2 regions of the Azoarcus sp. Soil_N_20 genome follow, and region 1 is predicted to be linked to the other one. Evidence: predicted binding sites of a transcription regulator. Region 1 holds the regulator's gene; the other holds the start of a gene.

What was found. Region 1 encodes FNR, which switches genes on or off when oxygen is low (the NO sensors DNR and NnrR bind a similar motif). Its sites were predicted from a motif close to TTGANCTAGNTCAA; they were not measured.
Region 2: the regulator FNR is predicted to act here: its motif matches at 2,333-2,346, upstream of AC3A35_RS07855 (DUF2946 domain-containing protein).

What each region holds. Positions count from the first base shown of each region.
Region 1 covers NZ_JBDGKX010000018.1:21,630-36,358, forward strand. The annotation lists gene ccoP (cytochrome-c oxidase, cbb3-type subunit III) at 1-446, shown strand, start outside; gene ccoG (cytochrome c oxidase accessory protein CcoG) at 522-1,946, shown strand; gene AC3A35_RS24170 (FixH family protein) at 1,971-2,471, shown strand; gene AC3A35_RS24175 (DUF3149 domain-containing protein) at 2,496-2,648, shown strand; gene AC3A35_RS24180 (hypothetical protein) at 2,690-2,938, shown strand; gene AC3A35_RS24185 (universal stress protein) at 2,992-3,435, opposite strand; gene AC3A35_RS24190 (MBL fold metallo-hydrolase RNA specificity domain-containing protein) at 3,556-4,965, shown strand; gene AC3A35_RS24195 (PHA/PHB synthase family protein) at 5,109-6,794, shown strand; gene AC3A35_RS24200 (NfeD family protein) at 6,883-8,394, shown strand; gene AC3A35_RS24205 (slipin family protein) at 8,391-9,170, shown strand; gene AC3A35_RS24210 (Crp/Fnr family transcriptional regulator) at 9,263-9,949, opposite strand; gene AC3A35_RS24215 (SirB2 family protein) at 10,058-10,447, shown strand; gene fnr (fumarate/nitrate reduction transcriptional regulator Fnr) at 10,483-11,223, opposite strand; gene hemN (oxygen-independent coproporphyrinogen III oxidase) at 11,339-12,730, shown strand; gene AC3A35_RS24230 (sulfite exporter TauE/SafE family protein) at 12,796-13,509, shown strand; gene AC3A35_RS24235 (MerR family transcriptional regulator) at 13,534-13,947, opposite strand; gene AC3A35_RS24240 (heavy metal translocating P-type ATPase) at 14,019-14,729, shown strand, end outside.
Region 2 covers NZ_JBDGKX010000003.1:78,053-92,781, reverse strand. The annotation lists gene AC3A35_RS07860 (TonB-dependent receptor) at 1-1,548, opposite strand, end outside; gene AC3A35_RS07855 (DUF2946 domain-containing protein) at 1,878-2,264, opposite strand; gene AC3A35_RS07850 (extracellular catalytic domain type 1 short-chain-length polyhydroxyalkanoate depolymerase) at 2,385-3,395, opposite strand; gene AC3A35_RS07845 (phasin family protein) at 3,489-4,136, opposite strand; gene AC3A35_RS07840 (AraC family transcriptional regulator) at 4,301-5,254, opposite strand; gene AC3A35_RS07835 (tetratricopeptide repeat protein) at 5,423-6,751, shown strand; gene AC3A35_RS07830 (FAD-dependent oxidoreductase) at 7,152-9,125, shown strand; gene AC3A35_RS07825 (cytochrome c3 family protein) at 9,133-10,602, shown strand; gene AC3A35_RS07820 (Tll0287-like domain-containing protein) at 10,666-11,247, shown strand; gene AC3A35_RS07815 (c-type cytochrome) at 11,256-11,609, shown strand; gene AC3A35_RS07810 (group I truncated hemoglobin) at 11,673-12,041, shown strand; gene AC3A35_RS07805 (VTT domain-containing protein) at 12,136-12,708, opposite strand; gene AC3A35_RS07800 (hypothetical protein) at 12,728-13,543, opposite strand; gene AC3A35_RS07795 (two-component system response regulator) at 13,575-14,729, opposite strand, start outside.

The sequences.
Region 1 (14,729 bases):
CAAAGGGCTTCCCGAACCTTACCGACAGCGAGTGGAACTGGGGTGGCGAAGCCGACACCATCAAGACCACCATTCTCGGCGGGCGTATGGGTGTGATGCCGCCGTTTGGCCCGGCGCTGGGTGGTGAAGGGGTCAAGGACGTGGCCAACTACGTGCGTTCCCTGTCGGGCCTGGCGCATGATTCCCTGCGCGCCCAGCGCGGCAAGGACATGTTCGACCAGAACTGCGTGGCCTGCCACGGTGCTGATGCGAAGGGCAATCCGATGCTCGGGGCTCTTGATTTGACGAACACTACGTGGCTGTATGGGTCTTCCGAAGCGACGATCATCGAGACGATCACCAATGGCCGTCAGAACCAGATGCCCGCGTTCAAGGATTTCCTCGGAGAAGCCAAGGTTCATATCCTAGCCGGTTATGTGCTTAGCCTGAACAAGGACAAGAAGTAAGCAGAATGCTCCGGGGGCTTGCGCCCCCGGAGCTATTTTCAATCATAAAAATAAGAATCCACTAATAAAGCGATCATGAACAGCCCAGCCCCCAAGCCTCAAGCCTCCGTGTCTCCGCCCCCGGAGCAAGATACCCTCTACGCCGTCCGACAGAAGGTCTATATGCGGGCGGTAACCGGGCTTTTCGCCACCTGGCGATGGGCCTTGGTGTGGATTACCCAGATCATTTTCTATGGTTTGCCCTGGTTGGTGTGGAATGACCGGCAGGCCGTGCTGTTGCATCTGACCGAGCGCAAGTTCTACATTTTTGGCTGGGTGTTCTGGCCTCAGGATGTGTTTTTTCTCGCCATCCTGCTGATCATTTCTGCGTACGGGCTGTTCTTCTTTACGGCGATCGCAGGACGCCTGTGGTGTGGCTATGCATGTCCGCAGACGGTCTACACTGAGATCTTCATGTGGATCGAGCAGAAGATCGAAGGTGACCGCAACAAGCGGATGAAGCTCGACAAAGCCCCGATGGGGCCGAGAAAGTTCGCAATCAAGGCAGCAAAGTACGGTGCCTGGGGTGCGGTTGCGCTGTGGACCGGATTTACGTTCGTGGCGTATTTCTCGCCGCTGGAAGAGTTGTTGCAGTCGGTGAGGACACTGGACTTTGGTCCGTGGGAACTGTTCTGGATCCTGTTCTACGGCGGTTTTACCTATCTATTTGCCGGCGTGATGCGAGAACAGGTGTGCAAGTATATGTGCCCGTACGCCCGCTTCCAGGCGGTCATGTTCGATCCCGACACGTTGGTGATCACTTATGACGAAGGACGTGGAGAACCGCGCGGAGCGCGCAAGAAAGGCGTCGAACCCAAGGCGATCGCCAAGGGTGATTGTGTGGATTGTGGAATCTGCGTGCAGGTTTGCCCGACCGGCATCGACATTCGCCAGGGGCTGCAGTACGAATGCATCGGCTGTGCCGCATGCATAGACGCATGCGATCAGGTGATGGACAAGATGGACTACCCGCGGGGGCTGATCCGTTATTCGACCGAGAATGCGATCAAAAGGGGCTGGGGCAGCAAGGAGATCATCGGGCATGTGTTCAGACCGCGTACCCTGATATACGGTACGGTTCTGATTCTGATCAGTCTGGCATTCGTCTGGGGCCTCGCGACTCGTGATCCGCTACGGGTCGATGTAATTCGTGACCGGATGTCGCTTGCCCGTGAAGTGGAAGGCGGGCTGATCGAGAACGTCTATCGCCTGCAGGTGATGAACATGACTGAACGTCCGCGGACGTTCATCTTTGAGGCCACCGGACTGGAAGGTGTAAAGATTGGCGGCGATCACCGCATCGATGTCGGTGCCGCGGCCACGCAGGCAGTGACGCTGCAGGTGCTTGTTCCCTATGATGTGGGTAAACCCGGCGCGAACGAGGTGTTCTTCGAAGTGTACCCCGAGGACGAACCAAGTCTCAGGCTGCGCGAGAAGACCACTTTCCTTTTTCCTCGCTGAGATGACTGAACAATGAGCGTTACTGTGTCCAACAAGAAAGCCGAGCCCTGGTACAAGCAGGGCTGGCCCTGGTTCCTGATTGCCCTGCCGGCAACTGCGGTGATTGCGGGCTTCATTACCCTGGCCATCGCGATCAATACCTGGGACGGACTGGTGGTCGATGACTACTACAAGGAAGGCCGCGCGATCGTTCAGACGATTGGACGTACCGAGCGTGCGAAGGAATTGGGCCTGTCCGCGCAACTGAGGGTCCGCACCGACTCCCTGCGAATCGATCTGTCTGCGGCGAAGCCCGAAGATCTGCCGCAATCGATTCGGCTGACGATTGCACACCCCACCCGTGGCGGGTCTGATCAGGAGCTGTTCCTGAGCGGGCCGGGGGGCGTGTTCGAGGGCGCGATCAAGCCCCTGAGCACGGGACGCTGGTTGTTTCAGCTAGAAGACGAGTCCCGCAGCTGGCGGATGAACGGGACCGCATACCTTCCGACAGAGACGGAAATAAGGGTTGATCCATTTGGTTCTTAATCTGTCGACGAAGGAGGTTTTATCATGGCCTGGAAGGAGTTGTTTACGACCGACATCGGTCTCCTCAGCCTGTTTACGATTGGCTTTATTCTCGTCATGGGGGCGTATATTTACCGCTACGCGATGCGCCACATGGCCGAAGACGAGCAGAAGGCGAAAGCAGACGCTCAGCGGTAACTCAACCACGTTCGTTGTTGCACGGTAAGGAGGGTACTTCCATGCAGAAACTGATTCAGGTGCTTTGGCCGTCGTTCCTGGTGGCTGGAGTGGTGGAGGCTGTTTTCTTTACCGTGATCAACCCGCGCGAATTGTATCTGTTCGGTGATCCGATTCATCTCGATCCACTCGCGACTTATTCGATCGGTTTTTTTGCCTTTTGGCTGATCTGTGCGGCATCGAGCCTGACGACCCTCTACTTTCAGCGCACCGCCGACGAGATAAATCATCCGGAGTTGCATCAGCATTGAAGCAGAACGGCCCGCAACGCGGGCCGTTCTGCTTTCGACACCTGCGAGTGTCATTATCGATAGACGAGTACCGGGGTTTTGCTGTGGGTCAGCACCTTTTGGGTCTCGCTGCCGAGCAGCAGGCCGGCAATGCCTTTGCGCCCATGGGATGCCATGAATATCAGGTCGCAGCCGTGACGATCGGCGGCGTCGATGATGGCCTCATACGGGACTTCGTTGACCAGTGTATCCGTGCCGGAGAGTACGCCGGCAGCATCTGCAGCCGCCTTGGCGCGTTCGAGAATGTGCTCGGCCTCCTGTTGTGCAGAGCGGGCAAACTGTTCGGGCGTGGTCGGATCGATCAACGCACCTTCGCCATAGATGGGCATGGGGAAATCGGGCTGAGCATAGAAGAACGTGATTCTCGCCCCTGTCTCTTTTGCATACGTGATCGCACGGGCTACTGTGCCCTCCGAGAGGGGAGATCCGTCCGTTGGTACGAGAATATGCTTGAACATGTCGCTGCTCCTTTAGACGCCATCAATAAGCAATTATAGTCAGTCAAGCATCCTCCCTATGCTTGATCGCAGTCAACTCCGGACCAGAACGTATGGGTGATGCTGAAGAGCGGAGGGAACATGGACATCACATTCTATGGTGCAGTCGGAGAGGTGACCGGATCCTGTGCTGTCGTGCGTCATGAGGGCGGTGCCTTCATGGTCGATTGCGGCATGTTTCAGGGGGGCAAGGAAGCCGGGCTGAAGAATCTGCGTGCGCTTGATTTCGATCTTGAGCAGATCGATTTCGTGTTGCTGACTCATGCCCACCTCGATCACTCCGGGCTCTTGCCCCGTTTGCTTGCACTTGGCTATCGCGGTCCGGTGCATGCCACATCGGCCACGGTCGATCTGCTCGGGGTCATGTTGCTCGACTCGGCGTACATCCAGGAGAAAGAGGCCGAATTGGCCAACCGGCGACATCGCTCGCGGCATGCGCGACGAGGCTGGGATGTTGCGCCGCTGTATACGGTGGAGCAGGCACGCAGCACCCTGCATCGGCTGCGCCGGGTCGACTACGAGGCCACGCTGCATCCGGGCAAAGGGGTGGTCTGCCGTTTCCACGAGGCGGGTCACATCCTGGGCTCCGCGATCATCGAGGTCGAGGTGAGCGAGCGCGGGAGCGCACGCAAGATCGTGTTCACCGGCGATCTTGGGCAGCCCGGGCGGCCAGTGTTGCGAGATCCCTTTATTGTGAGGGATGCCGATCTTCTCTGTATCGAGACCACCTACGGCAATCGTGCCCATCGAGCGATGGTCGACACCGAGAATGAGCTCGTTCATGTGCTTACCGACACGTTGAGGCGCAAGGGGGGGAACGTCATCATTCCCGCTTTTGCGGTAGGGCGCACCCAAGAAGTGGTATTCGTGCTGGCGCAACTGGTGCGTTCGGGGCGGGTGCCGAACCTGGAGGTGGTTGTGGACTCGCCGATGGCCACCGCGGTCACCGACCTCACGCTGCAACATTCCGCATTGTGGGATGATGAAACGCGCGAACTTCTGGCCTGGACCCGGTCGAACCACGAACGCTTTCGATTGCGTTTTGTTGCCGACGTTGAAGAGTCGATGGCGTTGAACCACCACCACGGGGGACTAGTGATCATCTCTGCCAGCGGAATGTGCGATGCCGGACGAATCAAATTCCATTTGCGCTATAACCTCGGACGGCGGGAGTGCTCGGTCATCATCGCCGGCTTCCAGGCCGCGGGCACGCTCGGACGCAGGCTGGTCGACAAGGCCCGGGTGGTGACAATTTTTGGCGAGCGCATTCCTGTGCGGGCAGATATCTACACCATAGGCGGACTCTCGGCGCATGCAGATCAGCCGGCACTGCTCGAATGGATGCGTCATATTGAACCGCCGCCACGACGAACTTTCCTTGTCCATGGAGAGGCTGAAACGACTGCGACCTTTGCCGAACTGGTCAATGCGCTACCGGGTTGGCCCGCGTCGATCGTGCCCGAAGCGCGGGTCGCCTACCCACTGAATTGAGGCGGGAGCCCATGCTCCCGCCCGTAATGCCGGAGTAAGTCATGACCACAAGAACAAGCAGGAGCGGAGGCAATCATTCCTCCAAAGGTGGCAGGCCACGGCGTGTCGAGCAGTTCGATCCCGGCCAGGTGGTCAAGCGTGCAATGCGTGAGCTGCATGATGGGGTCGAGGGTACTGTCGATCCACTCGGCATGAGTGCCCCTATCATTCACGCCCATCTCGCGTGGGCGGCACATCCGCAGGAGCTTGCCGAGCGCCTTGCCGGACTGTCGACCGATTTGTGGAAGCTGCAACTGCACTCGATGAATCGCATGCTCGGACTGCAGAGCAGCGATCCGATTCGTCCGAATGCAGATGATGCCCGCTTCGCTGACCCGGTATGGAGCGAGTACCCCACCTGGGATCTGACCAAGGAGTGGTATCTCGCATTCACACACCACATGCAGAACATGCTTTTCGACACCCCGGGGCTGGCGGGGAAGGAGCGGCGCAGGGCGGCGTTCTGGTGGCGGAACTGGCTCAATGCGATGGCGCCGACCAACTTTCTGTGGACCAATCCGGTGGCGCTGCGCAAGGCGTCGGAGACCCAAGGCGAGAGTCTGGTCAATGGTTTCCGCAATTTCCTCGATGACCTCAAGGCCGGGGATGTGCGAATGACCGACCCCGGTGATTTTCGCGTCGGCGAGAATCTGGCGACCACCGAAGGGGCCGTGGTGTTCCGCAATCGCCTGCTCGAAGTCATTCACTATGCGCCGACCCAGCGCGCAGTGCATGCCGAACCGGTCGTCATTGTCACCCCCTGGATCAACAAGTTCTACATTCTCGATCTGGTGCCGAAGAAAAGCATGATCCGCTTCTTGCTCGACCAGGGCCTGGATGTGTTCATCACCAGCTGGAAGAACCCGGACGGATCGATGCGTGACTGCCGCTTCGACGACTATCTTGTGGACGGGGTGCACGCCATCGTCGAGGTGGCACGGAGTTTTACCGGTGCGCACAAGGTCCATGCCGTGGGTTACTGCATCGGCGGGACTGCACTGGCGATGTACATGGCCTGGGCCAACCGTCATTTCAAGGCGGAGGAGGTGCCCGTTGCCGACTGGACCTTGCTCACCACGCTGGTTGATTTCCACAAGCCCGGTGACATCGAGGTGTTCATCGACGATGCGAGCATTCGCTACATCACCAACAACATGGCGACCAAGGGCTTCCTCGATGGCAGGGAGATGGCGTCGGCCTTCCGGCTGCTGCGCTCCAATGGCCTGATCTGGCACTACGTGGTGCACGGCTGGCTCTACGGCGATACGCCGCCGCCATTCGATGTGCTGTACTGGAACATGGATACCACCCGTATGCCGTTTGCGATGCATGCGTGGTATCTGCGTGAGCTTTATCTGAACAACGCGCTGGTGCATCCGGATGCCCTCGCGGTGGCCGGCGAGCCGCTCGATCTTGCCCGCGTTTCACAGCCGCTGTACGCGGTTGCAGCGGAGGACGATCACATCGCCCCCTGGATGCAGACTTACAAGGTGAATAACCATGTCACCGGCCCCAAGCGTTACGTGCTGTCGAGCTCGGGTCATATCCTGGGCATCATCAATCCCGTGGTGACGCCGGCCAAGCGCAAGTTCTGGGTGGCAGAAGCGCACCGTTCGGATACGGCGGAGCAGTGGCGGGCCAGTGCCATCGAGCACGACGGGAGCTGGTGGACCGACTGGATGGCGTGGCTCAAGCCGCGCGCGGGCGAGTTGGTCGAAGCGCGGCCGGCTGCAACCGCTCAGTACCCTGCACTCGCTCCGGCCCCGGGTACTTACGTGATGGAGCGTTGAGGAGGGCAGAACTTCTGCCCGGGTGCGGACTCCCACACAAGGAGCAGATTCGCCGATTTGACGACCTGGCAGCCACGGAGGTCACCCCATGCAAGCATGCGCGGTTTCACGGTCTTGGCGCGTCATCGGGCTGGCACTGGTGCTGATCGCACTGGTGATGGTCGGTGGGCCGGCAGCCGCAGCCAGCGCGAGCGTGCTGCAATTGGGTGTCGAGGGCGTGATCGGCCCGGCGACGGCCGATTACATTCATCGCGGTCTTGCCCGTGCCGCTCGATCCGGTACCGGGCTGGTCGTGATCGAAATGGATACTCCCGGCGGCCTCGACACCTCGATGCGCATCATCATCAAGGATATTCTTGCCTCTCCGGTGCCGGTGGTCACCTTCGTATCGCCAGAGGGCGCGCGGGCGGCGAGCGCCGGTACTTACATCCTGTACGCGAGTCATATCGCGGCGATGGCGCCGGCGACCAACCTTGGTGCCGCGACCCCGGTGGCGATCGGCATCGGTGGGGCCCAGCCGGGCAAACCCGGCCCCGAAACGCGGCCCGAACCCGCCGAGGATGAGCAGGCTGCAGGGGCCGATAACAAGAAAAAGGATGCCGCATCCTCCGGGAATGGTGACGCTGCCACGAGACCTTCCGCGCAACCCGCGCCAAAGCCGACATCGAAGCCGCTCGCCGGTACCGATGCGATGACCGCCAAATCGGTCGAGGATGCCACCGCCTACATCCGCAGCCTGGCACAGCTGCGCGGGCGCAACGCCGATTTTGCCGAACGCGCGGTGCGCGAGGCGGCGAGCCTGTCGGCAGAGGATGCGCTGGCGCAGAAGGTGATCGATATGATTGCGGCCGACGTTCCTGCACTGCTCGCGCAGCTCGATGGCCGCGAAATTGCCCTGATCGGCGGCAAGGTGGTGCTCGCCACCGCCAACGCCACCATTGAGCACCACGAGCCGGACTGGCGCAACCGCATCCTCGCCTCGCTGGCACATCCGCAGGTGGCGCTGATCCTGATGATGATCGGGATCTACGGCCTGTTCTTCGAGTTCACCTCGCCGGGCTTCGGTGTGCCGGGTGTGGCCGGCGCCATTTCGCTGCTGATTGCGCTCTACGCCTTCCAGTTGCTGCCGGTTAATTGGGCGGGGGTGCTGTTGCTGGCGATCGGTGCCGGTTTGATGCTGGCCGAGGCCTTCATCCCGAGCTTCGGCGTGCTCGGCGTCGGCGGCGTCATCGCCTTCATTGTCGGCGGGCTGTTCCTGATGGACACCGAGGCCCCAGGTTTTGGTGTCCCAGTGGCGTTGGTCATCGGCCTGGCGCTCACCAGTGCGGCGGTGCTGCTGGCGATCGGCAGCTTTGCCGCCCGCAGCTTCAAGCGCCCGGTGGTGAGCGGGCGGGAGGAGATGGCCGGCGCATGCGGTACCGTCATCGGCCCCGCGGTCGAAGGCGGATGGTGGGTGATGGTGCATGGCGAGCGCTGGCGGGCCCGCTCGAATGCCCCGCTCGAACCTGGCAGCAGGGTGCGGGTCGATTGCCTCAACGGGCTTGTGGTGGATGTTTCACCGGTAACCGATTCCCCAAATTTACGGAGCGCCTCATCATGATCGATCTCCAACTTGGCTTTGCGCCCCTCCTGCTCCTGCTCATATTTCTCGTTGTCGCTTCGATCAGGATCCTGCGCGAGTACGAGCGCGGTGTGATCTTCATGCTTGGCCGCTTCTGGAAAGTAAAGGGCCCTGGTCTGGTGATCGTGATCCCGGGTGTGCAGCAGATGGTGAAGGTGGATCTGCGCGTGGTGACCATGGATGTGCCTTCGCAGGACGTGATTTCGCGCGACAACGTGTCGGTCAAGGTGAATGCAATCGTGTTCTTCCGTGTGGTCGACCCGGAGAAGGCGATCATCCAGGTCGAGAACTTCCTGGTCGCGACCAGCCAGCTGGCACAAACGACCTTGCGCGCGGTGCTCGGCAAACACGAACTCGACGAGATGTTGGCCGAGCGCGAGCGGCTCAACCTTGATGTACAGCAGATTCTCGATGCGCAGACCGACTCATGGGGCATCAAGGTGACCAACGTCGAGATCAAGCATATCGATCTGAACGAGAGCATGGTGCGCGCGATCGCCCGTCAGGCCGAGGCAGAACGCGAGCGCCGCGCCAAAGTGATTCATGCGGAAGGCGAAAAACAGGCGGCGCAGGCGCTGATGGAAGCAGCTGCAATGTTGTCGCGCGAACCGGCGGCCATGCAATTGCGCTATCTGCAGACCCTTACCCAAGTGGCCGGTGACAAGAGTTCGACCCTGGTCTTTCCGGTGCCGGTGGACCTGATCGGCAGTTTCCTCGGCCGGGGCAAGGAGGCGGTGCCGAAGGATGCGGCCTGAGTGGCCGCGTTGCACAAGGCGCAAGCGCGGGCTTGACTCTGGTCAAGGTGGCCGCGGGCGCGTCTGTTGGAAACTTCGAATGCGAGCTTGGTTCAGCCGTTGTAGCGTGCCAGGGCGCGGGGGTCATGCAGTTCGATACGTTTTCCATGCACGCTGATCAGTCCGTTGTCGGCGAGGTCGTGGAAGATTCGAGACAGGGTTTCAGGGGTCAGGTTGAGGCGTGAGGCGATGACCTGCTTGCTGGTCGGCAGCGAAATTTCTGCGGGTTTTCCGTCGTCGCTACCGGTTTGCTGCAGCAGATAGCCGATCACGCGTTGAGTGCTCGAACGCAGCGAGTAGGTCTCGACGTCGCGCACCATGTTGTGCAGCCTGATGGCCATCCCGGCGAGAAGCTTGCGGGCAAACCCGGGATCCTGATCGACCAGTTCCGACACCACGTTCTGGCCGATGTGCAGCAGTGCCATGTCGCTCAGGGCCTCGGCGAACACCGGGTAGGGGCGGTCCATGAACATCACCGCTTCACCGAAACTCTGTTGCGGGCCGACGATCTCGACAACCTTTTCGTTTCCCTGGGCGGACGAAAATGCGAGCTTCAACTGACCGGATACCACGAAGTAGAAGCCATGAGCCATATCGCCACGCTGGAACAGCAGCTCGCCCTTGGTGAGATGGCGCTCTCGCGTAAAGCGGGCGACGCGCTCGAGTTCCGGGTCGGACAGTTCGCCAAACAGTGGAATCTGGCGTAGCAGGGCGGTGAGATCGGAAGGGGGATGAGTCATTGCATGCTCCGTCAGTCAAGGCTGAATTCTAACCTCGGCTGGGTCCCGCGCGCAGGCCGTGGCTGCGTCGGGTTTCTGGCCGAAAGGCTTCATTCCTGGAGATATGGCGTGTATCAGACGCTCAAGTACATACATGTGAGTTGCGCGATACTGAGCGTTGGTGGATTCGCGTTGCGCGGATGGTGGATGCTCGGTGACCATCGCCTGCTCGCGCATCGTCTCACCCGAACCTTGCCCCATGTCGTCGACACCGCACTGCTCGGCAGTGCCATCACGATGGCAGTGATGATCGGCCAGTATCCGTTCCAGGCCGACTGGATTACCGCCAAGGTCATCGGCCTGGTGGCGTATGTGGTGCTCGGTACGATCGCCCTCAAGCGTGGACGCACACGGCGGATTCGGGCCATTGCCTATGGTGCGGCACTACTGGTTTTCGGCTGGATCGTGTCGGTCGCGCTGAGCAAGAACCCGGCCGGCTGGCTCGCACAGGTCGTTTGATGTCCTGCGGCAGGATTCGTTCTGTCGAATGCCGCTCAGCGCGCACCCTGCTGGTGCTGGATCAGCTTTTTGAGCCCCGCGTTGTTGAGGATGCGGATGTGCTTCTGCTGAACGGCAACGAGGCCCTCTTCCTGGAAGCGGGAAAAAGCACGCGACACGGTCTCGAGTTTCAGCCCCAGGTAGGAGCCGATCTCCTCGCGCGTCATCCGCAAGTGAAACTCCGCCGCAGAAAAGCCCCGCGCAGTGAAGCGTTGCGACATGTTGAGCAGGAAGGCAGCCAGACGTTCCTCCGCACGCATCGAGCCAAGCAGCATCATCACGCCATGGTCGCGCACGATCTCGCGACTCATGACCTTGTGGAACTGGTGCTGCAGACCCTCTACGACACGCGAGAGTTCTTCGAGTTTGGCGTACGGAATCACGCAGACTTCGCTGTCCTCGAGCGCCACGGCGTTGCAGGAGTGGAGTTCGGTGCTGATACCGTCGAGGCCGAGGATCTCGCCGGTCATCTGAAAACCGGTGACCTGTTCGCGACCGTCCTCGAGCAAGACGTCGGTCTTGAATGAACCGGCGCGGATCGCATAGATGGCTTCGAACAATTCCCCCGCTCGGTACAAGGGCTGCTGGCGTTTGATCTTGCGCCGGGCCCCGACGAGTTCGTCGAGCCGGTCGAGCTCGGTATCGGACATGCCGAAAGGCAGGCACAATTCGAGGAGGTTGCATTGGGAGCACGCGGTCTTGAGTGCTGCCGTGGTGATCGGCACCGTTGCCTTCATTTGCACAGTAAACTTGCTCCGTGTCTGGATCGGGTATATTCCCGCCGTTGATCCAAGTCAACCACAAAATGCCGGCTTTCTGCCATTGTTAAGTACACCTTGACGCAGCGCGACCATGACCAGCCAGACAGAACTTCTATTCGATCCCCAGCTGATTCGTCGTTTCGACATCAACGGGCCCCGTTATACCTCTTATCCCACGGCAGATCGTTTCGTCGAGGCATTCGACGCTCGCGCGCTGACCGACTGGCTTGGCAAACGCGCCGTCGGTGGGGTGAGTCGACCGTTGTCATTATACTTCCACATCCCGTTCTGTAACACGATCTGCTACTACTGTGCCTGCAACAAGATCATCACCAAGGATCATGGGCGCTCGGCCAAGTATTTGAATTACCTGGCGAAAGAGATCGAGATGCAGGTGGCTGCGCTGGGCGGAACGAGGCAGGTCACGCAGTTGCACCTCGGTGGCGGCACCCCGACCTTCCTGTCGCACGGCGAGATGCACCAGTTGATGGAGTCGGTGCGCAAGCACTTCAACCTCGTGCCCAACGGCGAGTACTCGATCGAGGTCGATCCGCGCAAGGTCGATTTCGATACGGTCGAGATGCTCGCCGATCTCGGCTTCAACCGCATGAGCGTCGGCGTGCAGGATTTCGCCGAGGACGTCCAGATTGCCACCAACCGGGTCCAGAGCGTCGAGGAAACCAAGCTGGTGATGGATGCCGCGCGCGCCACCGGCTTCAAGTCGATCAGCATGGACCTGATCTACGGCCTGCCCAAGCAGAACGTGATCAGCTTCAACCGCACCCTCGAGCAGGTGCTCGAACTGTCCCCGGATCGCATCTCGCTGTACAGCTATGCGCACCTGCCCGGGCTGTTCAAGCCGCAGCGCCGGATTGCCCAGAGCGATCTGCCGTCGGCCGATTCCAAGCTGCAGATCCTGCAACTGGCGATCCGGCGGCTTACCGAATCGGGTTACGTCTATATCGGCATGGACCACTTCGCCAAGCCCGACGACGAGCTCACCGTTGCCCAGCGTCAGGGGCGCCTGCATCGCAACTTCCAGGGCTATTCCACCCAGGCGGAATGCGATCTGCTCGCCTTCGGTGTGTCTGCCATCGGCAAGATCGGTCCGGTCTACTCGCAGAACGTGAAGACCCTCGACGAGTACTACGATGCACTCGACCGTGACCAGCTGCCCGTGTTGCGCGGGATCGAACTCACCGCCGACGACCTCCTGCGCCGTGCCATCATCCAGGCGCTGATGTGCCATTTCGAGCTGTCGATCGAATCGATCGAAATCGCCCACCTGATCAACTTCCGCGAGTACTTTGCCGAGGAGCTGGCCGACCTCAAGGAGATGGAGGCTGCAGGGCTGGTCAAGCTGGATGGGGACTGGCTCAGTGTCGAGCCTGCAGGGCGTCTGCTCGTACGCGGTATCGCGATGGTGTTCGACCGCTACCTGCGTGCGGATCGCGAGCGCGCCCGGTATTCCCGGGTCATCTGACGGTGAGGGCGAGGGGAGCGGCGTAGAATGCGCACTCCGCGTCCCCTGCCCAGTTCTGAGAATCTATGCCCGAAACCGGTTATCTGGCCGTCTTCCTGATCGGCCTGCTCGGCGGCACCCACTGCGTGTCCATGTGCGGCGGTATTGTCGGCGCCCTGACCGTGCAGGTGCAGACGCCGACAGACCGCGGTCGGCAGTGGCCGATCCATCTGGCCTACAATCTCGGCCGGATCGGCACCTATACCGCAATCGGTGCCCTGCTTGGCGCAATCGGTTCGGTCGGCATGCTCTACGATGGCGTGCTGCCGGTGCAGATCACGCTCTACGTGCTCGCCAATCTGATGCTGATTGCGCTCGGGCTCTATCTCACCGGTTTCACCCGGCTGCTCGCCCCGGTGGAGCGGCTAGGGCATCAGCTGTGGCGCCGCATCCAGCCCCTTACCCGACGCTTTCTGCCCGCTCGTTCGGTCAAGCAGGCCTTGCCACTCGGCCTGTTGTGGGGGTTCCTGCCCTGTGGTCTGGTGTATTCGATCCTTGCGACGGCATTGGTTACCGGATCGGCCCCCCGCGGAGCGGGCCTGATGCTGGCCTTCGGGCTCGGCACCTTGCCCAATCTGATGCTCGCCGGGATGCTGTTCAAACGCTTCCGTGACCTCACCCGCAACAGCAAGGTCCGGTTTGCGTCGGGTTTGCTGGTGCTCGGTTTCGGAGTGTTCGGGCTGTTCCATGCGCCCACCCTCGGCGGCCAGTTGTGGAGCGGGGTGGTGTGCACGATCTGATCCCGGCGCGTCAGGGGGCGGCCGCTACTGCTCGCTCGACAGTGCGCGCAAGATGGGGCAGGGCGCCGTTGCATCAGTGTGCTGGCAGCAGTTTACGAGCTCGGCGAGGGCTGCCCGCATATCGGCCAGTTGCCGGATCCGGTCGTCGATCAGTTTGATTTTTGCCTGGGCCAGGGCCCGTGCGCGTTCGCGGTCGGTGTCCTCGTTGAGTGCCAGCAGGCCATCGATCTCGTCGAGCGAGAAGCCCAACTGCTGGGCGCGGCGGATCGCGCGCAGGCGGGCGAGTGCAGGCGTCCCGTATACGCGATAGCTTCCGCGCAACTGCTGTGGCTCGGCAAGCAGGCCGCGGCGCTGGTAGTAGCGGATCGTTTCGACGCCGACCTCGGCCGCTCGGGCCAACGCACCGATGGTCAGTTCCTTGCTGATTTGTTGGTCCATGTGTTGACTCCGTACTCAGGTACGGAGTTTAGACTGCACCTCATGTCAAAATACTGCAAGGCAGAAACACGATGCCAGAAAATCCATCCCGTCTGACGGCGCCCTCAGCCGGCCATGCGTCCGCGGCTACACTCGAGCTTTCCATCGGCGGCATGACTTGCGCAGCCTGTTCCACCCGGCTGGAGAAGGTGCTCAACCGTCTGCCCGGGGTCGAGGCCAGTGTCAACCTCGCCACCGAGCGCGCAACCCTGCATTACGCCTCGGGTGCGCTGACGGTTGGCGCTGCGGTGGCTGCGGTCGAGCGCGCCGGCTTTAGTGCGACCGAGGCGGCAAACGTGGTTCGCGAGGAAGTTCGCGCCCGTCAGCAGCGGGAATGGAAGGGCGAGTTCCGGCACTTCTGGATTGCCGCACTGTTGACCCTGCCGCTTGCCGCCCAGATGCCGGCGATGTTCGGCCTGTGGCCGGGCGGCGAGATGCAGCACGACCTCGTGCCGCGCTGGATGCAAATGCTGCTGGCCACCCCGGTGCAGTTCTGGATCGGCGCGCGTTTCTATCGCGGTGCATGGGCTGCGCTGCGGGGTGGCGGTGCAAACATGGATGTGCTGGTCGTGCTCGGCACGTCGATGGCGTATTTCTACAGTCTCGTGGTCACCCTGGCGGACCGCCACGACCTGCATGTGTATTTCGAAGCGTCGGCGATGATCATCACCCTGATTCTGCTCGGCAAACTGCTCGAAGCGCGCGCCAAGGCCCGTACCACCGCCGCGCTCGATGCCTTGCTG
Region 2 (14,729 bases), on a different contig from region 1:
GAGTTCGATGTTGTCCACGATCACCGGCTTGAGGCTCAGCAGGGATTCGGCCTGGGCCTGAGCCCGCGCCGCGGTCGATTCGCGGCTGCCGCGAAACACCTGACCCTCTGACGGCGCGCGGAAGGCATTGCTGTAGGCGAGGAAGCCGTTGAGCTGCTCGCTGAAGGCGTAGGTGGCACCAAGCTTGGGACTCAGCCGATGGTAATTGACCTTGGTGCTGGCAGCATGGCCGTACCAGCCGTTGCCGGGGAAGGCCCCCGCGACGCCCTGGGTGGGGGCCGCGGCGCCGCCGTTGAAGTTGTTGTCGTAGTCGTACTGCATGTCGTCGTAGCGCAGCCCGGCGGTGATCCGCAGCCGCTCGGTGGGCGAGATTTCGCCATGGACATAGGGCGAGAGGCTGCGGAAAGTGACGTCGTAATCGTAGATCTGCACCGGCGCGGCGACTTCGTCGAGGCGGTAGGTCGTGCCGCCGAGCGCGTTGGCACTGCGGATCAGTGCGATCGACTCCTCGTCGCGCGAGCCCGGGCTGTAGTCGACGTCCAGGCCCACGATCAGGCGTGCGCGCAGCGGCTCGAAATCGCGCCGGTACTTGCTCAGAAAGCCAAAGGACCGGTTCTCTGTCACGTACTGGTTGGGGTCGTAGCTGACCGTCCAGCTCGGGATGATCTCCATCCGGTTGTCGCGGAAGTAGGGGGTAATCGACAGCAGGCTGTTCTCCGTTTCGCGCTCGAACGCGGTCGACAGGCGGAAGGTGTCGACCTCGCGGAACGAGAACGGAATGTTGTTGGTGCGCGGGGCATGGTGATACTCGCCCGCGCTCAGGTTGCCGACATGGTCCTGGTCCACGGTGGAGAACGACATCACCGTTTTCAGCATCGCGTCGTCGGCCACGACCTTGTCCCAGCGCAGCGAACCGGTCTGCCGGTCGTAGCCGGCATCGTCCTGCCAGCCGTCGCTGCGGGTGAGGTTGAGGCTGGCGCGCCACGCATCGTCGTTGCCCGCATTGCCGCCGCTGATCATGACCCGGCCCCAGCCGTGCGATCCGGTTTCGCCGGTCAGTTCCAGTTCGGCCTGCGGCGGCGGGGTGCGGGTGAGCACGTTGATCGTGCCGCCGATCGCGTCCGATCCGTACAGCGCGCTTCCCGGACCCTTCGAAACCTCCAGCCCGCCCGACTGCGGCACGTTGATCTCGTACAGGGCGTTGTGGTTGAAGAAGCCGGTCGAGCGGGTCGGAATGCCGTCTTCCAGATACAGATAGACCGCGCCGGTGGTCAGCGGCTGGCGGATGGCGGTGGAGTGGCCTTCGCCCGACAGGTTGCTGATCCACACCCCCGGGATCTGGTTGAGGACGTCCTTCGGGTGCACCGGACGCGCGGTGGCGATGCTGTCTTCCTTGACCGTCGACACGGTGCCCGGTGTTTCGCCGAGCGGACGCGCTTCGCGGGTGGCGGTCACGCTGACTTCGCCGAGCACGGCAGGGGCGTCGGCGACCGCGGCGGCCGCGGCGCCGATCGCGGCGACAAGAACGGCAAGCTGCTTGTATTTCATCGAAGTTCCTTTCCTTGGTGCGAAGGCGGACGGGTCACCGGTCGGTTCCGTCTCCGCAGCGACTTCGGGATTGCCGGGCGCTGGGGCCCGGACACGCTTCAAGGGACCGTCACTGCAGGCAGAGGCCAATGTCGAGCCGGATCCTGATGGCCGCCACCACGCGCCGCAATTCATCGCTGCCGCCCGCGGTCGGTGCCATCGATGTCGGCCCTGCGGTTCAGACGCGGGGGCGCAACGCGGCACGACCGGTAAGGGGTCGAGGTGGGTTCAAGCCGGTACTCGGAACAAAGGCACCGCGGTGGGGCGGCGCAACGCCAACGCCTGCAGCGTCAGGTGCGCACGGGAGGCGCGCGGGCGCGCGATGCGGCCCAGGCGAGGCGAGGCCGCGGAACGAGGACAACGAATTCGCCGATGACGTCAGTGCCGCTGCGCACGGACGGAACCGTCATAGGTTGCGACAGCGGCGGCAGGGTGGAGGCGACCAGGCTGCAATAGACGCAAGGCTTGGCAAGGCGCTGCGCCGAGTCTCCGACCGGGTCGGGAGCGGGATCCGGGCTGCCCCGTTCGATGCCATACGCTGTGCAGATCTCCAGCCACATCGGGTCGCCCGAGGCGCGATACGCGGCCTGCGAAATCGCCGGCGCGAGCGCAGCCATCAGGATCGCGAAGATCGCGATCCACGAGGTGACGGAGCGGTTGAGCCGGGACAGTGGCATGGGCTGGGTTGCGGAACGGCCGGGGGGTGAAGTCGGGACGAATTCTAGACGGCCGCGGTCAGCATGCCTTGATCGTCATCAATCGCTAATCCGTAACCTGCCGGCAGTGGCAAACCGGCGTCAATGCGCCCGAAACTGCCGGGCGGCGAACGCCCACACCATGCGCGACGCGTCGGGTCCGCCCGCGTCGCTGAACGGCAGCTTTGCCGCGCCGCCGCTCCATGCGTGACCCAGTCGCCCGACCTCGATCAGGGTTGCGACAAGCCTGGGCCCGCGCTTGAAGTCGGTCACCACCATCGGGTGACGCTTGCCGCGCTGCATGCTGCGACCTTCGCACCTGCGCGCGCCCGCGGCGTCGGCCCACACCTGTACCGCGGCGTGGCCGTTGCTGGTCGCAACCACGCGGTCGATTCCGCCGTGGATCACCAGCAGCGGGGGCCATGCGCTGGCCATCAGGTGGGGCGTGGTCTTCAGCGGGATCGACGTGCGATGGCCATGCATTGCGCCGATCGCCGACAGCGTGGAGTGTGCAGTGCCGGGCGGGATGCCCGAGTGCATCACCACCGCCCTGAAGCGCTCGGGATGGCGGGTGACGAGCAGCGCCGCCATGCTGGCGCCGGCCGACAGCCCGGCCACGGCAATGCGCGCGTGGTCGGCTGGGTAGAGCAGGCAGACCTGATCGATGGCCTTCATGATCAGGCCCGCCTCCCCGTAGGCGCGACCGGCGGTGGTGTCGAACCAGTTCCAGCAGCCCTGCGGGTTGGCGAGACGGTCCTGCTCGGGGTAGAGCACGAGGAAGCGTTCGCGGGCGGCGACCTGGTTCATGCGCGTGCTCATCGCAAAGCTCTTGGCGTCCTGCCCGCAGCCGTGCAGCATCACCATCAGCGGCAGACGCTCGCCGAATTTCACGTTGGGGGGACGGTAGAGGCGATAGTTGCGCGCGCCGGCCGGTCCGACCACCACGCCGCGAATCCAGTCGCCGTCCCCCGGCGGAGGCTTGCGTTTGTCGACGGCAGGCTTGAGCGCCTTGCCCACCGCGCGGGTGCCTGCACGCACGGTACTGCGCGTAATCGTCGAGATGCTGCGCGACAGGATTCTTGCCCACGCCGCGGTCGGGGTACGCTTTGCCATTGGGGATGTTCCGGATTCTGCCCGGGTGAGCGGGCCCGATATTGAAAAAGCCCCGACACGCGGGGCTTCACCGTCAATGCAATTCGACGGATCTTATGCAGACTTCTTCGACTGTGCTGTCGCCGCGGCAGTCATCTTGTCGCCGGCTTCGGTGGCCGTCTTGAGATTGGACTTGGTCATGTCGCTTGCTTGCTGGCTGACCAGCTCGGTGGCTTCAGCGACGGTCTTGAAGCTGGCCTTCGTCATCTCGGTCGCCTGTTGCGTGACCTTGGTGAAGATGTCGATCATCGGGTTCGGGCCTGCCGCGCCCGACATCTGCTTGGTCATGACATCGGCGATCTCTTCCTGCAGTTCGGCGGCAATCTGCTGCACGTTGCGGAAGTAGGCCACGACCCGCTCGGTCATGTGTCCGCTGAACGGGCTCGGCAGCTCTTTCAGTTCGCTGACGTCCTTGACCTGGGCTAACGACTGGGCGGCAGAGATGCCGTCCTCGAACGTGGCGCGGGCCATGTTCAGGTTCAGCGCGGAGAGGCGCTCGAAACCGGAGAACGCGACTTCCGACAGGGTCATGAAGGCCTCGGTGCTGGTCTTGAATGCGGCGGCCTGGTCAATGGAGGGCTTGGTCTTGGTCATCGTCATGGTGTTCTTCCTTGTGGGATTTGCTGCGTGGACAGACAGAGCGCGTGATCCGCGGTGGATGATCGTGCGGGCCATCTGGTGGGGGTTGGTGCGTTGCAGCACGACCACTTCAGTGTGGCCCCATCAAACTGAGAGTCAAGCAATATCGACGGGAAACAGGGCCGCATTTGTATCGTCATAAGTCGCGGTGCACCAGCCGCAGGCTTTCCTCGTCGGAGGCCGGGAATCGATCGCCGGATCCTCACCGGCGGATGCTCCGGCAGGCGCTATTGAACGCGTCTGCGCCATGCCGCCGGTGTGGTGCCGAAGGCGCGCTTGAACGCCCGGTTGAAGGCGGCGTCCGATTCGTAGCCGACCTCGCAGGCGACCTGCGCGGTCGAGGTGGCGCTCTCCCGCAGCCGGATTGCGGCCAGTTGCAGCCGCCAGTTGGTCAGGTACTGCATCGGCGGCACGCCGATCAGGCCGGTGAAGCGTTCGGCGAAGGCGGAGCGCGACAGCCCCACCTCGCGGGCCAGCTCCTCGGTGGTCCATGGATACGCGGCACGGGCGTGCAGAAGCCCGAGCGCGCGGCCCACCATGCGGTCGCCAAGTCCGGCGAGCCACCCGGTCTGGCCTTCGGGCAGGGTCGCAAGATAGCGCCGCACGACCTCCACGAACAGCAGTTCGGCCAGTTTGCCGAGCACTGCGGCCGAGCCGATGCCGCCGCCCGCGAATTCCTCTGCCGCGTGGCGGAACGACTGCTCGATCCACTCGCCACCGGCGCCCTTGCGCACACCCAGTTTCAACATCTGGGGGAGGGTGGCGACGAGTGGGTTGTGCGGTGCGTCGCAGCCCAGGTACCCGCACACGATGCGGGTCGGTTCGCCGCCGCCACCGTAGCGTAGCGAGGCCGGTGCGCTGTCGGTCGGCGCCTGCACCAGGGCGTCGATGACGACCGGTTCGAGCGCCGGGGCACTGGCCAGTACATGCTGGTCGTTGCGTGGCAGCAGCACGATCTCGCCTGCGCACACTTCGAGCGCCGGGGCATCGGCCACGCGTACGAACAGCCGACCGGCGACGACATAGTGATAGGCGATGAGGTGGGCGGGCATCTCCCCCTGGGAGCGGAACTCCTCCGGTCCGACCTGCGACACCACGCTCCAGGGCGCGGTGAACTCGGCATCGAGAAAGACCCCGCCCGAGAGGCGTACGGCGGAGAACACATCGGAAAGCGCGTCCATCTCTCCCCCTCGGAAAAAGCCCGGCGTCCCGGTCAAATCTTCCGGCGCCACGGGCATGTCGGGATGACTTCCATGGGATTACCTTAGCACTGCGCGCAGGTTTGAGCCCGGTCGGCCTGACCTGACGCCGACAAACCACAAACACCCCACCCCGAGAGGAGATACAAGATGACCCTACACGACGACCTGGGCCTTTCGCTTTCCGGCGCCGACGCCGACAGTCTGGCCCATTACCGGCGTGCGCTGCGGCAGTTCCAGTGCTACATCGAAGACCCGGTGGCGAGCGTCGATGCCGCCATCGGCCAGCGCCCCGATTTCGTCATGGCCCAGGTGCTGAAGGCCTACCTGCACCTGTTGGGCACCGAGCCCGAAGCCATTGCGGTGGCGCGCGACTGTCACGCCGCGGCGACACGGCTGACGGCGAACGCCCGCGAGCGTGGCCACATCGAGGCCATCGGTCATTTGCTCGAGGGCCGCTTCCACCGCGCGGGGCGGGTGCTCGAAGATGTCTCCATCGAGGATCCACGCGACATCCTGGCCTTGCAGGCCGGGCACGTGACCGACTTCTACGTGGGCAACTCGCGCATGTTGCGCGACCGCATCGCCCGCGCGCTGCCGGCATGGTCGCGCACCATGCCCGGTTACCACGCGGTGCTCGGGATGCATGCCTTCGGCCTCGAGGAGACCGCCGACTATGGCCGTGCCGAGGCCCAGGGCAGGGCGGCGGTCGAACTCGAGCCCCGCGACGGCTGGGCGCAGCACGCGGTGGCGCACGTGATGGAAATGCAGTGCCGCCAGCGCGACGGCATCGCCTGGATGCGCACCAACCCCGATGCCTGGTCCACCGACAGCTTTTTCAAGGTGCACAACTGGTGGCATGTGGCGCTCTACCACCTTGAGCTGGGCGAGATCGACGAAGTGCTGGCGTTGTTCGACGGCCCCATCCACGGCGACCGCTCCACCGTGATCCTGGACATGATCGACGCCTCGGCGATGCTGTGGCGCCTGCACCTGCGCGGCATCGACGTCGGCCAGCGCTGGGAGACGGTGGCCGATGGCTGGCTGCCGTTCGCCACCGCGGGCAACTACGCCTTCAACGATGTGCACGCGGTGCTGGCCTTCGTCGGCGCGCGCCGAACCGACGCCATCGAAGCGGTGCTCGCGACCCAGCAGGCGGCAATGCAGGGTAGCGGCGATAACGCGGCCTTCACCCGCGAGGTCGGCCATCCGGTCACGCTCGCGCTCAAGGCCTTCGGCGAGGCGCGGTACGACGACTCCGTGCGCCTGATCCGTCAGGTGCGCGAAATCGCCCACCGCTATGGCGGCAGTCACGCCCAGCGCGATCTGCTCGACCTGACCCTGATCGAGTCCGCGCTGCGGTCCGGGCAGCGGGCACTGGCCTCGGCGCTGTGCGCAGAGCGTGTGGTCGTACGCGGGCACAGCCCGCTGACCCGGCAGCTCGTCGCGCGCGCGGAGCCGCTGCGTGCGGCGGCCTGAACGGCCGACGCTGATCCCGCCACCGGGGGGCTTGTCCGGTGGCGGGATCAGCCGATGCCCGGCACCGCGGTAGTGCGAAGGCTGTTCGGTCGTGCACTGGTGCAGTGCGTCATGGCTTCGGGCTGGATCGGTGATTTGTTGATTAACCATTAAAAAACAGTAAATTGTAATAACTGGCACGCTGCTCGCTTTGAGTCGCTTAAACCGGACCAATGTGGGTCTGGAGAATCGAAGCGGTAGCAGACAACGGCGTCTGTCCCCCACTGCAATGCGTGCATTGTGTGGGAGGCATGCGCCGTTTTTTTTAGACTCGACGTTCGAGACGGCGGCGCTGACCGCGCGGCCGAACCGGTCCGATCTGTCCTGTCGCTTCGATCGATTCCAGGGAGAGGATCGAAGGATGGATGCGCGTGCCGGTTTCGTCGATGTCGGGGAGGACGATCCTGTCGTCGTGGTCGGTAGCGGCCCGGTCGGGAGCCGGGTTGTGCACGAACTCGTGCGGGCCGCGCCCGGGGTGAGCATCGTCTGGTATGGCGACGAAGCGTGCCTGCCGTACAACCGGGTCAGGCTGTCTTCCGTGCTCGCCGGCGACGCGAGCTGGGACAGCCTCGAAGAGACCTCCCCGCTGCCGCCCAGCGTCGACTGCCGATTCGGCTATCGGGTGGAGGTGCTCGATCGTGCCCGGCAACGGGTCGTCGATTCGACCGGTCGTGTCCAGGCCTATCGCAAGCTGATCCTCGCCACCGGCTCGCGTCCGCACATCCCTTCGATTCAGGGCGTCGGACTGAACGGGGTGTACACCTTCCGCAACCTCGACGATGCGCAGCGCCTGCAGGCGCGTACGGTGCGCAGCCGGGTGTGCGTGGTCATCGGTGGCGGCTTGCTCGGGCTGGAGGCCGCGCGGGCGATGCGGCGCTATCACACCGAAGTGTGGGTGATCGAGCACGCCACCCAGCTGATGGCAAAGCAGCTCGACGAGGCGGCAGCCGACATCCTGCGCGCGCAGATCGAAGCCATGGGCATCCGGGTCAGGGTCGGCACCGGGGTCAGGGCCATCCTCGGTGAGGGGCAGGTGCGCGGCGTCCAGTTGCGCGACGGCATGGTGCTGTATTGCGACACGGTCGTCATTTCCACCGGGATCCTGCCCAACGTCGAGCTCGCGCGCGCGAGTGGCCTGGCGCTGGGGCGCGGGATCCGGGTGGACGACCGGATGCTGAGCTCGGACCCGGCGATCAGTGCCGTGGGGGAGTGCGCGGAACACCGTGGCGAAGTGCATGGGCTGGTGGCCCCCGGTCTGGAGCAGGCCGCGGTGGCGGCGACGGTGCTCGCCGGCGGCCAGGCGCGCTACCTCGGGTCGATTTCGGCAACCAACCTCAAGGTGATGGGGTGCAAGGTATTCAGCATCGGCGAGCGCGCACGCAGCGGGCCGGCCGACCCGGCGCGCGAGATCCTGTTTCGTGACCGCGACGACAAGGGCGCGCCGGTCTATCGCAAGTTGCTGGTGCGTCGGGGGCGGCTCGCGGGTGCGATCGGCATCGGCGGATGGCCCGAATGTTCGCGCGTCCAGGAAGCGGTGCGCACCGGCCGCCGCCTGTGGCCCTGGCAGCAATGGCGTTTTGCCCGCGCGGGGCAGCTGTGGTCGGGCGAAGATGCCGGTGCGGTCGGGCTGTGGCCGGCCGATGCCACCGTGTGCAACTGTACCGGCGTCACCAAAGGGCGTCTCGACGCCGCAGTGCGCGAAGGGTGCGCGTCGGTGGAAGGCCTGTGCGGCGCAACCGGTGCCGGCACCGTGTGCGGCTCCTGTCGTCCGCTGCTGGCGGAACTGGCCGGTGGCACCGGTCTGCCCGCGCTGAACGGATGGCGCGTGCTGTTCGGCCTGGCCGCGGTGGCGGCCCTGCTCGCCGCGCTCTACGCGCTATTCACCATCCCTTTTCCGCAAACAGCGGATCTGGCCTGGCGCTGGGACGCGATCTGGCGCGACGGCCTCTACAAGCAGATCAGCGGCTACACCGCGATCGGCCTGATGGCGCTGCTCGCTGTGCTGTCGCTGCGCAAGCGCTGGGCCCGGCTGGCACTGTGGAACTTCGACGGCTGGCGCGTGGTGCATACCGCGCTCGGCGCCGGTCTGGTGCTGGTGCTGTTTGCCCATACCGGTGGCCGTTTCGGCGAGCGCCTCGACTTCGTGCTGTCCTTGTCCGCCGTCGTCGCCCTGCTGTCGGGCGTGGCCATCGCCTCGGTGCTTGCCCGCCAGCAGGATCTCGCCCCGCGCACGGTGCGCAGCGTGCAACGCGGCGCGACCTGGACCCACATCCTGAGCCTGTGGTTGCTGCCGGCCCTGCTCGGCTATCACATCCTCAAGTCCTACTACTTCTGAGCGGAACATGACTCAAGGCCGCAATCGAAAATCCCTGTGGAGTCTGTGGCTGGTGCTCACGCTGGTGCTGGCGGGCGCGATCGGCGCCGCACTCTACAGCCTGGGCAAACCGCAGCCGAATGCGCTCGATCTCCAGCTGCGCGCCCTGCTGCTTCCCGGGAGTACCACCCACGGCCACCACCAGATCGAGCTGGCGTGCAATGCGTGCCACAGCAAGGCCTTTCCCGACCGTGAAGAGGTGCAGCAAAGCTGCGAGAACTGTCACGCGGCCGCGCTCAAGGAGGCGCGCGATACCCATCCCAAGAGCAAGTTCACCGACCCGCGCAACGCCGAACGTGCCGCCCTGCTCGACGCCACCTGGTGCGTGACCTGCCACGTCGAGCACAAACCGCACATCACGCTTGCCGCGGGCGTGACCCTGCCGGCCGACTACTGCGTGATCTGCCACGAGGAGGTGGCGAAGGACCGCCCGAGTCATCAGGACATGGCATTCAATACCTGTACCAACAGCGGTTGCCACAGCTACCACGACAACACCGCGCTCTACGAAGACTTCCTGCTCAAGCACGGTCACGGCGACTTCCTGACGCCCAAACCGGAGGTGCCGGCGCGCGACTTTCGCGAGGTGATCGAGGAACTCGGCGACTACCCGTCGGAGCGCTATCCGGTGGCCGAGCTGGGCGCGGGCGACGCCGATCACGGTTCCGACCTGCGCAGCGACGACACCATCCGTGGCGACTGGCTCGGCACCGCGCATGCCCGCGCCGGGGTCAATTGCAGCGCGTGTCACGTGGAACCCGGTGCGGAAGGCGAAGGCAAGCGCGGGAACTGGGTCGAGAAGCCCACGGAACAGGTCTGCGCGAGTTGTCACAAGCCCGAGGTCGAGGGTTTTCTCGGCGGTCTGCACGGCATGCGCCTGGGCCAGGATCTCGCACCGATGACCCCGGCCGACGCCCGCCTGCCGATGAAGAAGGACGCGGCGCACGATGCCTTGAGCTGCACCTCGTGTCATGGCGCGCACCGCTTCGACACGCGGGCTGCGGCGGTCGAATCCTGCGTCGCCTGCCACGACGACGGCCACACCCGCAACTACAAGGCGTCGCCGCACTACGCCGCCTGGCAGGCGGAAATCGCGGGTACGGCACCGGCCGGCAGTGGCGTGTCGTGCGCCACCTGTCATCTGCCGCGGGTGGAGTTCCGCACCCCCGACTACGTCAAGCGCGTGCTCGTGCAGCACAACCAGAACGCCAACCTGCAGCCCTCGGTAAAGATGTCCCGCACCGTGTGCCTGAGCTGTCACGGCCTCGGTTTCTCGCTCGATGCGCTCGCCGACGGTGCGCTCGCAGCACGCAACTTCAAGGGACGGCCTTCGATTCATGTGAACAGTATCGAGATGGCGCTGGAGCGCGACCGCGCCAGCAGCCAGCCCAGCGCGGCCGCCGAAGCCGCTGCCACCGAACCCGGGCCGGAGCGCTGAGCGCCGGTTCGAGTATTGCCACCCCAACCCCAACCCCAAACCTAAACAGACGGAGCCATAACCATGAAATCAGCATACGCCAGCCCCCTCCGTGCCGCAGTCGTCACCGCGGCCGTCGCCTCCACGCTCGCGATTGTGGCCGCGCCGGCCCATGCCGAGGTGTGGACCCACAAGGAAATCGCCGACGCCCTGCATGCGGTGCTGGAGTCGGACCGCACGGTATATACCCGCCTGATCGTCAACCGCCTGCAGAACGAGGAGAAGGTGATCAAGGCGAGCGAGCACTGGAAGGACGACAAGGCCCTGGTGCTGCCGGCGCAGATGTTCCGCTACGGCTCCGAGATGGTCGCGGAGAAGGGGGCGAAATTCTCCTACGCGCTGCTCTCCGAGTGGCCGGTAAATAAGCAGAACGCGCCCAAGACCGAGGTCGAGAAGGAGGGGCTCAAGGCGATCGCCGCCAATCCCGCGCAGCCGTTCTACAAGGAGGAAACGCTGGGCGGCAAGAAATACTTCACCGCGGTGTACCCCGACCGCGCGGTGGCCAAGGCCTGTATCAGTTGTCACAACGACCACAAGGACAGCCCGCGCAAGGACTTCAAGATGGGAGACGTGCTCGGCGGCGTGGTGCTGCGCCTGCCGATGTGAGGCAAGCCATGCCCGACATTCGAGCCATCGGTGCCGTCGTGGGGGTGCTCGTGCTGGGCGTGGCGCCCGCGTTGGGCGCGCCCCCGCCCCGGATTGCGGGCCTCGAGGCCGGCCGCACGGTGTGGCTCGGCACCTGCCAGGTCTGCCACGCCGAGCCCGACTCGGGGGCGCCGCAGCTGGGGGATGCCGCGGCCTGGCGTCCGCGCGCCGGGCAGGGCAGGGAGCAGCTCTATGCCCACGCCTTGCAGGGCTTCAGCGGCCGGGACGGCAGCGAGATGCCGGCCCGTGGTGGCAATGCCGCCCTCAGCGACGGCGAGGTGCGGTCGGCTGTGGATTACATGCTTTCCGCGTCCGGCCAGTGAGGCGGCGCGCTTATTTTTTTCTTCAACCCGCAGTACCACTACATTCAACCCAAGGAGCATCTCATGAGCACGCTTTACGAACGACTCGGCGGCGCCGGCGCAATCGACCTCGCAGTGGACAAGTTCTACGACAAGGTTCTGGCCGACGGCCGCATCAAGCACTTCTTCGTCAACACCGACATGAAGAAGCAGCGCCACCACCAGAAGCTGTTCCTGACCTATGCGTTCGGCGGCGGCAACGGCTACAACGGCCAGAACATGCGCGCCGCGCACGCCCACCTGGTCGACAAGATGGGCCTCAACGAAGGCCACTTCAACGCCGTGGTGGAGAACCTGGCGAGCACGCTGACCGAGCTGGGGGTGCCCGACGAGCTCATCGGCGAGGTGGCCGGCATCGCAGCGACGGTCAAGAGCGACGTCCTCGGGCTCTGAGCGCGCGCACGGAGTCGGGCCTGCGTCCGGCCGGCGCCACGTTCGTCCGTGGTGCCCGGCCGCCGCTCGCCCGGACCGAGCGCGCTTTCTGTCGTCATGACAGGCCGAACATCATCGCCAGGTAATCGAAGAACACGCTGTAAAGCGCGATCGGCAAGGGTAGGCCGAGCACTGCGGCGACGAAATAGTCGCGCAGACGCAGGCCGGACAGGGCCAGCGCATAGTTCAGTGCGGGGGCGGTCTGGAACAGCGTGCGCAGCCAGAACTGGCTCCACACCGGCCGCGCATCGAGCTGCGCCAGCAAGCGTTGCGCAAGCCGGCCCTCCAGGGCGCGCAATGCGTCGCCGCCGAGCACGCGGATGACGAAGAAGGTCACCACGCAGGACACGCAGGCGGCCAGGTACGTGACCGCCGCCCCGCGCAGCTCGCCGAGCGCGAGCACCGCCGCGGCGAGAAAGATCCAGCCCGGAATCTGGATCAGATTTCCGAGCGCGAACAGCAGGATGAAGATCAGCGTGGCGGACAGCCAGTGGCGTTCGAACTGCGCCCGCACATAGTCCAGGCCGATATGGTCGCGAATGCCCGCGACTTCCATCGCCATCGCCAGCGCACCCAGGAAGGCGAGGACGAGCACCAGCCGCAGGTGCCGGTGCAGCCACCCGGACATGACATTCGGGCGCACCCGGTCAGCGCGCGTAGCCGTGCTCCGCCAGCACCGGAATCCAGCAGTGGTCGATGATCTGGTCGAAACCCCGTGCACTCGGGTGCAGCTCGTTGTCCCAGTCCTTGCGGTAGTCTTCCGCGCCCAGACAGCCGGTGGACTTGATGCAATAGACCCGCTCGTTGGTCGCGGCAAGCCCTTCATACAGGGCGGACACGCGATCGATCAGGATGCGGCAGATCTCGCGGCGGAGCGGCATCGCGTCCTCCACATGGCGGGTCTTCATCGCCGGGGACAGCCAGGGACCGGTCACCTTCAGGTCGGCCAGCTTGAAGCCGCGCCCGTCGGGAATCGGATAATCGTAGGTATGCAAGAAGATGTCGGGGCGATGCGAGCCCGCGTAGGCCACGGTGATCTGCTGCAGCAGGGCGCCCATCGCCGCTGCGAGCTTGCCGATGAACGCGCTCATCGTGTCCTCGTCGATGCAGTCCGCGGCCGAGCTCGCGCCGGCGCAGGAACGTTTGATCCCGAGCTTGTAGTCCACCGCATCGTTGCCCGCGCCACTGATCAATACCGCCGAGTAGGTCGAGCGGAACCCTGCGGAAAGATGTTTCTCGAGCTGCTTCGCATACCGTCCGAACACGTACTGCTCCAGTTTCGCGCCGTTGTATCCCAGCATCTGGATGAAGCGGTAGGGATCCTTCAAGCGCGGGTGACGAACCAGCGCCTCGAGGACATTGTTGCGCGGATACCAGAACCAGGAATCGCCGATCGCGAGCAGAGCCGGAAATTCACCCGGCTCCCAGCTGTCGGTGGGCTGATAGACACGTGCGGTGCTCATGATCGGCTCCTCGATGCGGTCGTGTGTCGCGCTACTGGGGCTCCCGTCCCGCGGTGGAAAGGAGGTCGGCCAGCTCGGCGGCGGTGACGGGGTGCCCGAACAGATAGCCCTGGCCGCCGCCGCAACCCATGCGGAGCAGGGTGGCGGCCTGCTGCGGGGTCTCGATACCCTCGACGATGATCTCCATGCGCAGCGACTCGGCGAGTGCGACCATGGCTTTGACGATGGCGATGCCGTCCGGATTGTGGAGCATGTCGTGAATGAAGGAGCGGTCGATCTTGATGCGGTCGATCGGCAGACTGCGCAGCACGCTGAGCGAGGAATAGCCGGTGCCGAAGTCGTCGATGCTGACCGCGATCCCCAGTGTCTTCAGTTCGTCGAGGATCTCGATGCTGCGCTCGATCACCTGCAGGGTGCTCTCGGTGATTTCCAGCTCCAGCGCCGCGGGGGGAAAGCCCGTGCGCGCGAGCGTGGTGCGCACGGTATCGACGAATTCGGCCCGCATGAACTCGCGTGCCGAGACATTCACCGCCAGGCGCAACTGTTGCCCGGTCGCGTCGTGCACGCCCGCGATCTCGACGCAGGCGCGTTCGAGCACCCAGCGCCCGAGGCGTTCGATGACACCGCTTTCCTCCGCGACGGGGATGAACTGCAGCGGCGAGATCATGCCGTGCTCGGGATGCTGCCAGCGCACCAGCGCCTCGACCCCGACGATGGCACCGGTCGCGAGCACGACCTGCGGCTGGTAGTGCAACTGCAGTTGATCGGTTTCGATGGCGCGGCGCAGACCCTGCTCGAGACGCAGGCGCCGGGTGCTGAGCTCGGCCATGTCCTGCGAATAGAACTGGTAGCGGTTGCGTCCGCCCGCCTTGGCCGAATACATGGCGATGTCCGCGGCCCGCATCAGTTCGTGACGATCGTCGCCGTCGTCCGGAAAGGTGGCGATGCCGATGCTGCCCGACACGGTGATGGCGTCGGGCATGAGTTCGACGGGTACGCTCAGGGCATCGAGTATCTTCTGTGCGAGGTCGGCGGCGTACTGCGGACTGCTGCTGCCGGCGAGGATGACGAATTCGTCGCCGCCCAGGCGGGCGATGGTGTCGGTGGCGCGCAGGGTGTCGCGCAGGCGGTCGGCGACCACGCACAGCAATGCATCGCCCTGGACGTGGCCGAGGGTGTCGTTGAT